DNA from 3 places in the Sinorhizobium alkalisoli genome. Region 3 is predicted to be linked to each of the others. Evidence: riboswitches for the same ligand, from Rfam matches in the RefSeq annotation. Region 3 holds a riboswitch; each other region holds the start of a gene.

Region 1 (3,269 bases), 280 kb from region 3:
AGGCAAAGGTCAACCAACTGCTGACGCTGCGCCACAATGCGGTGGCTTCGGCCGCCGTCGCTGTAAACGCCTCGCTCAGCATCTCCGCCGAAACGTTCGTATGCCTCAGCAGCGTAGTGGAGAACAGTGCCCGACGTGTCGCGGTTATCGTGCCGGCAAGCCGTCGCGCCTCGCCGGCAAGACTCTCCGCACGGGCCGCGATCGCATTGATCGCCGCCCGTTCGGCAAGCAGTCGTTGTCGCTCCTCCGTCACGATTGCCGCCTCCGGCGGCTGGTCCTTGCCCGGCGGCTCGCCAAGCTCTTCCAGGCGCGCCTTGATGTCGTCCAGTCGTGGCCGGGTGGCCGCGGCGGCCGAAACGATCTCCTTGGCAAGAGCGTCGGCCTGTACCTTCAATTCGGCAAGGCGCGTGTCATCGTCTTTTGCATTGGCAACGCGCTCCCCCAGTTGCTTGAGATCGCGCTCGGCTTTGGTCAGTTGCGCTTCCGCCTGCTGCAGCACCGGCGATGCGGCAGCTCCGGCGCCCGCTTCACCCCGTGGCGCCGGTTGTCCCGACCGGGCAGGCTCGGCTGCCGGGGCGGGCGATTGTTGAGCGGGCTCGCTTTGCTCCACGGGCCGAGCCGCGTCCTGGGCCGTCGCCGGCGCGCCGCCGGCGAGCGCCAGCACAACCAAAGCAAACAAGAGGGCGGTCAATTGTGCTGCCGAACGCAATTCAAGATCCTTCGCAATCCGTCTATCGCCGATGGGCTCGCCAAAGCGAGCGCCATCATGTCCGATCTGCATACGCAACAAGGCGAAAAGATGCAAAACGGCATCTTTTGCGACTTGCCCGTCAATGACCGCCCGCGCGTCTTTTTCGGACGCATTCAGACGCACATAAAGCGCCGCGCGTCTTTTTAGACGCGCAAAGGTCGCTGTAACACTTTGAATTGCTGCATGTCTTTGTCCTTAAATCGAGGTCGATTAAAGGAGACATGCAGTAGGTCGCCGCATTCTTTGAATCGGCGCATTGCGCTTTGCGAGGACCGTCACTTCGCTCCTATGCCCTGAAGCGGAGCACCGTCAGAACCCCGCGCCAGGCTTAGCCAGATAGGCCTCCTCCGCCGGCGTCGACCGGCGCCCGACGATGCCGTTGCGATGGGGAAAGCGGCCGAACTGCTCGATGACCTCGCGATGGCGGATCGCATAATCGAGATAGTTGGGCTCGCCGAGCTCGGTAAAGAGCTTCACCGACATCGTCTGATCGGCGAGGTTCTCGGAATGCTCGAACGGCATGTAGAAGAAGGCGCGCCATTCCGGCGACACCGCCTTGTCGGCGCTGGCGCCGATGGCAAGCTGTGCTTCGCGCAGGGCGAGTCCGTCGGTCGCAAACGCCAGCGGCGATCCGCGATACATATTGCGCGGGAGCTGATCGAAAAGAATGATCGCGGCGAGCCAATTGCGCGGGCTCGCCCTCCAGACATCGTCGACATGCCTTGAAAGCGCCAGATGCGCATCCCGGAAGCGCTGCACGCACTCGCGATCGAGTTCGGCGCTCGGCGTGAACCAGTGCTCGTAGGAAAGCTCCCCGAACCAGAAACGCAGCACGTCCTCCGGTGTGCAGTTGGTGCTTTGGTCAGTCATTCCGGCCCCTCTCCTTCTGACGGTCGCGAGTGGTCAGATAGGCGATCGACTCCACGATTTCCAGCCGGCCCTCGGCGGCCTCCATCACTGGAAATGCCCGGCAAGCGCCTCGGAGACGATCAGCGCCGCCGGAACGCGGGCGAGATTGCCGCCGCCGGCGGCGCTCGGCCCGCCGTCCACGCCGCCATTCGCATAGGCGACGGCGAAGCCGACGAGATCGTCGATATTCTCTTCGGCCGCGACATCGCCGAAGAGATACGTCGCCCTGCCCGATGCCTGGAAGGCAATGGTGCAGGGACGGGTGCAGGCGGCCATGCACACCGTCCCGGCAATCGCGAAATCATCGGCGAGCGGCTTGCCGAGCGCCGAAATGCTGCCGTTGAGCATGGCAAGCAACCGGGCACCCGGTAGGCACGGCCCGCCTGTTAAGTGGCACTCGGTCGAAAGCGTTATCTTGTGCGCTGATTGATGCGAATTCGCCATGGCTGTTCTCCGCCGGCCCCTGCCAGCTTTGCAAGGGGGCCGCAGAGAATGGCGAAACTCGAAACCGACGATTGACGCCGGACAGAAGCCGCTTCTTTTCCATCGGAACACCCCGTCCGTTGTGGTTGATCGGTTCGATGGCAGGTCTCCTGGCTCGCGGGTCGCGGCGCATCCACGTCTTCCCGGCCTCCCGGCCAGTGACATGTTGTGGATGCGCTTTCCGCTCACAGTTGCGGGGGCAGCCACGGCATCGGCCCCTTTCGGGCATCCTCACCGCGTTCCCTTTTCAGCCGCTGCCGAGTTTCGGCAGCAGCACCATCACGCCCTTGGTTGCACGAGTCTCGGCTCGATGCAATGGGGTCGGGATAATGATCGACAGTGCCGTCCGCCCTTCTTCGCTGCTCCTTCGCGATCACGGCGGAAGACCGGCTCGCTATTGCAGCGGCCAGAACCACATCAGCAAGGGCACCGTGGCAAGGATGATGACGATCGACAGCGGCAGTCCGAGCCGCGGATAGTCGCCGAACCGGTAGCCGCCCGGGCCCATCACCAGCGTATTGCACTGGTGCCCGATCGGGGTGAGGAAATCCGAACCGGCGCCGATCGCCACCGCCATCAGAAAGGCGTCCGGCCTGTAGCCGAGCGTGGCGGCGAAGCTCACGGCGATCGGGGCCATGACGAGCACGGTCGCGGCGTTGTTGAGAAACGGCGTCACCGCCATCGCCGCAATCAGGATGAGCGCCAGCGCCCCGGCCGGCGGCAGGTTGGTGGCTATGCCGCCGAGCCAGCCGGCGATCAGGTCCGAGCCGCCCGTCGTGCGCAGCGAGTCGCTGACGGGGATGAGCGCCGCCAGCATCACCAGGATCGGGCCGTCGACGGCCCGGTAGACGTCCCGCAGCGGGATGACGCGGAAGATCACCATGGCAAGGGCCGCAGCGAAGAAGGCGACCGGCACCGGCACCAGGCCGACCGCGGTCGTCGCCATCGCCGCCGCCAGCAGCAGCAGCGGCAGGGTTCCGCGCCGGATCGTGCCGAGCAGAATCTCGCGCTGCGCCAGCGGCAGGCAGCCGAAGTCCTGCAGGAAGACCGGCAGCTCGCTTCGCGCCCCCTGCAGCACCACGATATCGCCGGCCTGCAGCCGGATGCTGCCGAGACGCTGTTTCAG
Region 2 (3,269 bases), 590 kb from region 3:
GACACCTGCGTGCTGCTGAGGACCGAGACACGGCGCGAGAGATTAAAGGCGCATTTGCTTGAGACGGAGAGGAAGTCGGTTGGATGTGAAGTGGTGGATTGTCACCCACGATAGAATGGACGCACTCACCAAACTGACTGAGAATGCCCTTAGCCGAACCAAGCCCCTCCCCACAGGTGGGAGGGGCTTGGAGCCCGCGGCGATCGCCTGCGCTCCCCAATACCCTTAGCGTCTGTTCCAAAGGGCGAGATTTGGGTGGAAACGGTGCGGCCGAGAAAGCCCCTCCCACCTGTGGGGAGGGGTTGGGGAGGGGTGAGCCTGCTTAGCCGGCCTTCACGACCCGGTCGTTGATGAAGCCCGAAACGATGCCGAGGACGATCCAGAAGGCGAGTGTCGTGGCTAGTGCCGCAACCGCGAATTCCGCGCCAAGGACGGCCGGAACGTTGCTCGATATATCGAGCGGCTGCGGCGCGCCATAGGCGTGAGGTGCGGCGATCAGCACGAGGCCCGCGACCTTCGAGCCCAGTTCTCTGCGCAAGGCCAGCAGGTAGAGACCCGCGGCAGAGAGCAGCACGGTCAAGGCCCACCAGACCTGGCGCTCGCCAAGGTCGGCAGCCGGGAAGCCGGGCAGCTCCGGCGGCAAACCGAGCGCCGGCAGCATGTGCACGGCTAGCCAGCCGCAGGCGCCCCAGAGCGCCCCGTTTGCAAGCGTGATCCGATGGCCTGTCATGATGCTGATGCCGGCAAGCAGCAGCGAGAAGCCGGCGCCCGTGACCAGGTTGGCGAGCAGCGTTCCTGAAAAGCGGCTCATGCCGAACAGGATTCCGCTCTCCTCCTCGTGTCCGCCCTCATGGGCATAGGCGGGCGTTATCGGCGAAACGAAGGCGAGAAGTTTTTCGAGCGGCGAAACACCGTTCAGAGACGAATGCTCCTCGTGACCCGCAGCAGGCTGCTCTCCGCCCTCGAATTCCTCGGCATGCAGGATCAGCGGCGTGACGCGCAGTTCCTGGGCGGCGGTCATGAAGACGCCGGCGATCAGCCCGGCCACGATTGCGGCCAGAAGTGTCTTGACGATCATGTGTCGATTTTCCTCAATGCAGCGCTTCCCCTACTGCATGTCTCCTTTAATCGTCCTCGATTTAACGACAAAGACATGCAGCAATATAAGGTGCTACAGCGGCCTTTGCGCGTCTGATAACGCGCGCGGCGCTGTAGGGAGCACGGTCCAGCCAACGCAGTCGGGCACCCCTACAGCGCCCTGCGCCTTTCAGAGCGCACAAAGGACGCCGATGCGCGAGCCGCGACATCATGCCGGATGGCATGCGCACATGCTCGGAGCGCCTGACGGTTCTGTTCAGCTTCGATCCGGAACGCGCAAGGCGTTCCATTGGCTTAGTGGCAGGGGAAGCCGTAGGAATGGCGGGTGTCGTGCGCCGTGTCGTGGAGCACGGCCGAATTTGCAAGGCCTGCACCGAAGACGAGGAAACCGCCGATCATAAGGGCAAGAATGCCCGCAACCAGACGATCGCTGAGGGAGAGCGAAACGCTCGAAACGTTAGACGTAGCCATGACAACCTCCGTGATGGCAAGGGATGTTCCCGATTGGGCATTGCGCCCGCATCGATTGGCAGGTTTCCTGGCTCGCGGCGTCAGGTGTTGCACCAGGGATTTGCCTCGCCTTCCCAGATCGAACCGCCCTCTTGCGGTCTTCTCCAGTGGCTTTTTCCGGATCGCTCCGGAACGGCAAATTCACACCGCACTACAGTCGCGGGGTCGGCCGTGATTAAGATGCCCAGCTTGGGTCCACCCGTCACGTTCCCGTTTACTCCCGAAGCGCGTTCGCTTTCCGGGAACCAATCGATCCCCGATGATTAGGTGCGGCCGCGCCTGATGTCAATCGAGCCGGACCCGTAAAATGAACGGGATTGATGCCAGGCGCGGGCTTGCGAAATGGCGGGCGGCCGATCTTTCCAAAATGGTGCTGCGCCTCGTGACTGTATCGCGCCTCTCGTCTATCTCTGCAGTTGCGTTCCCGTTCCGAGCGCTTGCAGTTCCCGCTTGCTCGATCTGGAGATAAGTTATGGCAGCTTTCGTTCCCGGCCTTGCTTTTGCAGCCGCCATCGGTTCCGGCCTGATGGCGGGGCTCTTCTTCGTCTTCTCGGTCTGCGTCATGCGGGCCCTGTCGCGGCTTCCGGCGGAACAGGGAATAGCCGCCATGAACGCCATAAACGTGGCGATCCAGAACCCGTTGTTCCTGGTTGCCTTCATGGGCACCGCGATTCTCGGCCTGGCGCTGATTGTTGCTGCTTTCATAATGGGCGAGAGGGGGAGCTACCTGCTTGCTGCCGGTGGGCTCGCCTATCTCGTCGGCACATTCCTGGTGACGGTCATTTTCAACGTTCCTTTGAACGATGCGCTCGCAGCGGCGCGCGGCGAGGCTGCCGCAGCGCTCTGGCAGCAGCGCTACCTGACCGACTGGGTTCGCTGGAATCATGTCCGCACTATCGCCTCGATCGGGGCGCTGGCGCTTTTCGTGCTCGGCCTCGCCCGCAGTTGAATCAGGCCGTCGTCAAGGCATTGGCGAGGTCGGCGACGAGGTCGTCCGGATGCTCGATGCCGATCGACAGGCGGATGGTCGATTCGAGCACGCCGATCCGGCGCCTGACCTCGATCGGCACGCCCGAATGGGTCATGGCGGCCGGGTGGCTTGCGAGCGATTCGGTGCCGCCGAGGCTGACTGCGAGCTTGAAGATCTGCAGCGCATTCAAGAAGCGGAAGGCCGCCTCCTGGCCGCCGGCGATGTCGAAGGAGAATGTCGAGCCGGCGCCGGTGCACTGGGCGGCGAAGACACGGCCGGCATTCGATTCCCCGTCGTCGAAGGGCAGGTAGTGAATGCGCTCGACCTTCGGATGGTCGCGCAGGAATTCGGCGACGATACGGGCGTTGTCGTTCGCCTTCTCCATCCTGACCGACAGGGTTTCGAGCGATCGGCCGATCATCCAGCAGGAATGCGGGTCGAGCTGAGTGCCGATCGCCCCGCGCAGCGCCTTCACCTGTTTGACGAGGGCCTTGGAACCGAGGACCGCGCCGGCGATCAGGTCGGAGTGACCGCCGACATATTTGGTCAGGGAATAGAGCGAGAGGTCCGCGCCATGATCGATCGGGTGCTGGAACACCGGGCCGAGCAGGGTGTTGTCGCAGGCGAAAATCGGCCGGTGCCCCATTTTTTCGCCGATCCCGTCGGCGATGCGGCGGATCAGGGAGATGTC
Region 3 (3,269 bases):
GAAAGTGTCGGGATCTCCGAGCAATGCGCCCCGCGGCATCGCATGGCTTGCGGCTGCGCTTCTGCCGTTGGCATTGGCTACGGCAAACGAGGCTTCGGCTTCGAGCGTTTGTGAACGGCTTCAGGCCCGCCTCGCCGGCATGCCGACCACGTTCAGCTCGAATGCAAACCTCAGCGATTTCACCGGCGCCATTTCCCGCCAGAACATTGAGCTTCGACGCGCCAGGAACGAGCTCAGGCGGCTCGGATGCAGTCGCGGCAGCATCATCGTCATCGACGACAATACTCCCTTCTGCGCCGAACTCGACGACACGATCGCACGGATGGAGGCCAATCTCCAGGAATTGAAAGTCCATCGGCAGCAGCTGGTGTCGAACGGTCGCGCAGACGCGCGCCGGCGCATTCTCGCCGCGATGGAGATCAACGGCTGCATTCCGGTGCGCGGCGACGAGGGGGGCGAGCTGGACGAGTTCGCGACGACAACCGAGGCCGACATCCATCGCAACATCCTCAGGGATCTTGCACCGGACGACGAGGATTATCCGTTGCTCTTCGAAGAGCCCGGGATCCAGGATTTCTCGCCGATGGAGGGATACGGGAACGGTCGCTTGCGGACCATGTGCGTGCGCACCTGCGACGGCGCTTTCTTCCCGATCTCGTCGAATGCCTCGCCGGCGGATTTCCCGCGCGACGCCGAGCTCTGCCGCGCCCGTTGCCCCCAGACAGAGACCGAACTCTATTTTCACGTGCTTGCCACCGAGGAGAGCGACCAGATGGTCTCGGCTTCGACCGGCAGGCCCTACCGCGAACTGCCGACGGCCTTTGCCTACCGCACGCGCGACGTCGCTTCACGAGGCGCCTGCGGCTGCAAGCCCGCAAAGGCAGCCGGGCGGACGAACCGGGAGAGCACCTCCGAAGCCAGTCTCGCGGCGAGCCCCTCTGTCGTGACGATCGGCGGCGCCAAGGTGGGAAGGACGACTGAAGGCGCGGCCGCAAGGCCAACGAAAGAGCGCCCCTACGACCCGAAGAGCGCCAAGGTGCGCATTGTCGGTCCGACCTTCCTGCCGCCGGAAGAAAGCGCGATCGACCTCAAGAACCCCTTGGGACCAAGCTTTCAGCCGCAACAGGAGAATTGACGACGCTCACCTTTCACACGAGCCTATCCAGGCAAGACGTTGAAAAAGCGCGCTATCTCCGACCTGCATCAAGGTCCGCGGAAATGCCCCACTCCTCCTCGAAGGTCAGCTCTGCGAGCGGCAGCCGCTGGCGCCATCCCTTTGCCGCCAACTCCGGCTGCTGATAGAGCCGGTCGACGAAACCGAGGCATAGCCAGGCGACGATTTCGATGTGCTCCGGTATGCCCAGGATGGCCTTGATCTCGCTTTCATGAAAGATGCTGACCCAGCCGACGCCGACGCCCTCGGCGCGCGCGGCGAGCCAGAGGTTCTGCACCGCGCAGACGGTGGAGTAGACGTCCATCTGCGGGTTGTGGGTGCGCCCGAGGACGACCGAGCCGCCGCGGGTGCGATCGCAGGTCACGCAGACGCTGAGTGGCGCCTTGCGAATTCCTTCGAGCTTGAGTGCGCGATATTTCGCCTGCGCTTCGCCCGCGAACATTCGCGCGGCCTCCTCGTTGGCGCGCTGGAAGGCCTGCCACGCCTTCTCCCGCGTCTCCTCTCCGCGCACGAGAATGAAGTTCCAAGGCTGCATGAAGCCGACGGACGGCGCATTATGGGCGGCGGCCAGCAGCCGTGCTATCAGGGGTTCGGGCAGCGGCTCGGAGAGAAATTCGTCTCGCACGTCGCGGCGGGTCTCGATCGCACGGTAGACGGCGGCACGCTCGTCCGGCGAAAAGGCTCCAGCTGCGACAAGGCAGCCGCTCGGGTCAGGCAGCATCGTTCGATCCCCAACAATGCACAACCTCCCGCCGTCCGCGCGGGGCCGGTCCATCTTGCCAGGCCGGTCTTCTGACTCCGGTTCGTCCGGCCGCGCCGCCTTCCCGAATCGCCTGAGGATTCAGTGGCAAGGCTCCGAATCTCTTCAGAGCATGACTGGCGTGGCCGTCCCCGTCACAGCGTTGGGCACGTGCCGGAATTGCACCGACTTCCCGATTCTCCCGCGCTTGCGGGCACCTGACGAGCGCCATATGGACACAGGCACCCACGAAAGGCAAGGCATGCCTTACAGCGCCGCGCGTCTTTCAGACGCCAAAGGTCGCTGCAACTCTTTGAGTCTGCGCATCAGCCCGAAAATCGGTTCCGATTTTCGGGCTGATGCGCTACCGTTCGGGCCGGTAGCGCACGTAGGCGAAGGCTTCGCCTGATGGTGACCAGTTCGGAACATTCATGGTTCCCTGCCCGCCGAAGAGTTCGAAGAGGACGCGCGGATCGCCGCCTTCCGGATTCATCAGCCTTAGCCGCACGTCGAGATCGCGCGGGTGGTCGGAGACGTCGCCGTCATAGGAGAGTACCAGGAGGTTTCGGCCATCCGGCGACGGATGTGGAAACCAATCGCCATAGGGGCTGTTGGTGATGCGCTGAACATCGCTGCCGTCGGGCCGGATCCGCCAGATCTGCATGCTCCCGGTGCGGCTGGAGTTGAAATAGATCCACTTGCCGTCGGGCGACCAGTCCGGCCCGTCGTTGCGGCCCTCACCCCACGTCAGCCGGCGCTCCTCGCCGCCCCCGACGGAAATCGTGTAGATGTCGAAGACCTGGTCTCGGATTCCGCAATAGGTCAGCGTCCGGCCATCGGGCGACCAGCCGTGCCAATAGGAAGGGAGCTTCGGTGTGACGAGCCGCGGCGCGCCGCCCTCGACCGGCAGGAGATAGATCGCCGACTTGCCGAATTCGGTTTTGTCGCTGATGGCGAGCGTCGTGCCGTCCGGCGAAATCCCGTGGTCGTTGTTGCACTGCCGGGCGAAGCCCGTGTCGATCTCGACCGGCTCCGGCGCCCCGTCGAGCGCTATGCGATAGAGCCGTCCATCGCCATTGAAGACGAGGAAGCGCCCGTCCGGCGACCAGTTCGGCGCTTCGACCAGCCGCTCCGTCTGCCAGACCACGCGGGTCTCAGCCGTCGCGATGTCGAAGATCTCCACCGAACTGCGCATGGACTATCCCCTGTCGCGGAAGCGGTTGGTGATGGGGTAGCGCCGGTCGCGACCGAAATTCTTCTTGGTGATCTTCACGCCCGGCGCCGACTGCCGGCGCTTGTATTCCGCGATGTAAAGCAGGTGCTCGACGCGGTGGACGATTGCCTCCTCGTGGCCGC

What was found. A riboswitch is a leader RNA that binds a small molecule or an ion and turns the genes downstream of it on or off. The one in region 3 is predicted to bind cobalamin.
Region 1: linked by a shared signal. The riboswitch ahead of EKH55_RS29370 (DUF1636 family protein) and the one ahead of bluB (5,6-dimethylbenzimidazole synthase) in region 3 are both predicted to bind cobalamin.
Region 2: linked by a shared signal. The riboswitch ahead of EKH55_RS10980 (CbtB domain-containing protein) and the one ahead of bluB (5,6-dimethylbenzimidazole synthase) in region 3 are both predicted to bind cobalamin.

Annotation. Positions count from the first base shown of each region.
Region 1 covers NZ_CP034909.1:1,941,089-1,944,357, forward strand. The annotation lists gene EKH55_RS09495 (mechanosensitive ion channel domain-containing protein) at 1-709, opposite strand, end outside; gene EKH55_RS29365 (DUF924 family protein) at 1,061-1,621, opposite strand; gene EKH55_RS29370 (DUF1636 family protein) at 1,706-2,104, opposite strand; cobalamin riboswitch at 2,227-2,439, opposite strand; gene EKH55_RS09505 (SLC13 family permease) at 2,538-3,269, opposite strand, start outside.
Region 2 covers NZ_CP034909.1:2,257,675-2,260,943, reverse strand. The annotation lists gene EKH55_RS10990 ((2Fe-2S)-binding protein) at 1-114, shown strand, start outside; gene EKH55_RS10985 (CbtA family protein) at 323-1,078, opposite strand; gene EKH55_RS10980 (CbtB domain-containing protein) at 1,393-1,569, opposite strand; cobalamin riboswitch at 1,610-1,873, opposite strand; gene EKH55_RS10975 (anthrone oxygenase family protein) at 2,081-2,557, shown strand; gene EKH55_RS10970 (cystathionine gamma-synthase family protein) at 2,559-3,269, opposite strand, start outside.
Region 3 covers NZ_CP034909.1:1,662,777-1,666,045, forward strand. The annotation lists gene EKH55_RS08160 (DUF2865 domain-containing protein) at 5-1,135, shown strand; gene bluB (5,6-dimethylbenzimidazole synthase) at 1,188-1,895, opposite strand; cobalamin riboswitch at 1,940-2,150, opposite strand; gene EKH55_RS08170 (TolB family protein) at 2,278-3,108, opposite strand; gene EKH55_RS08175 (NAD+ synthase) at 3,112-3,269, opposite strand, start outside.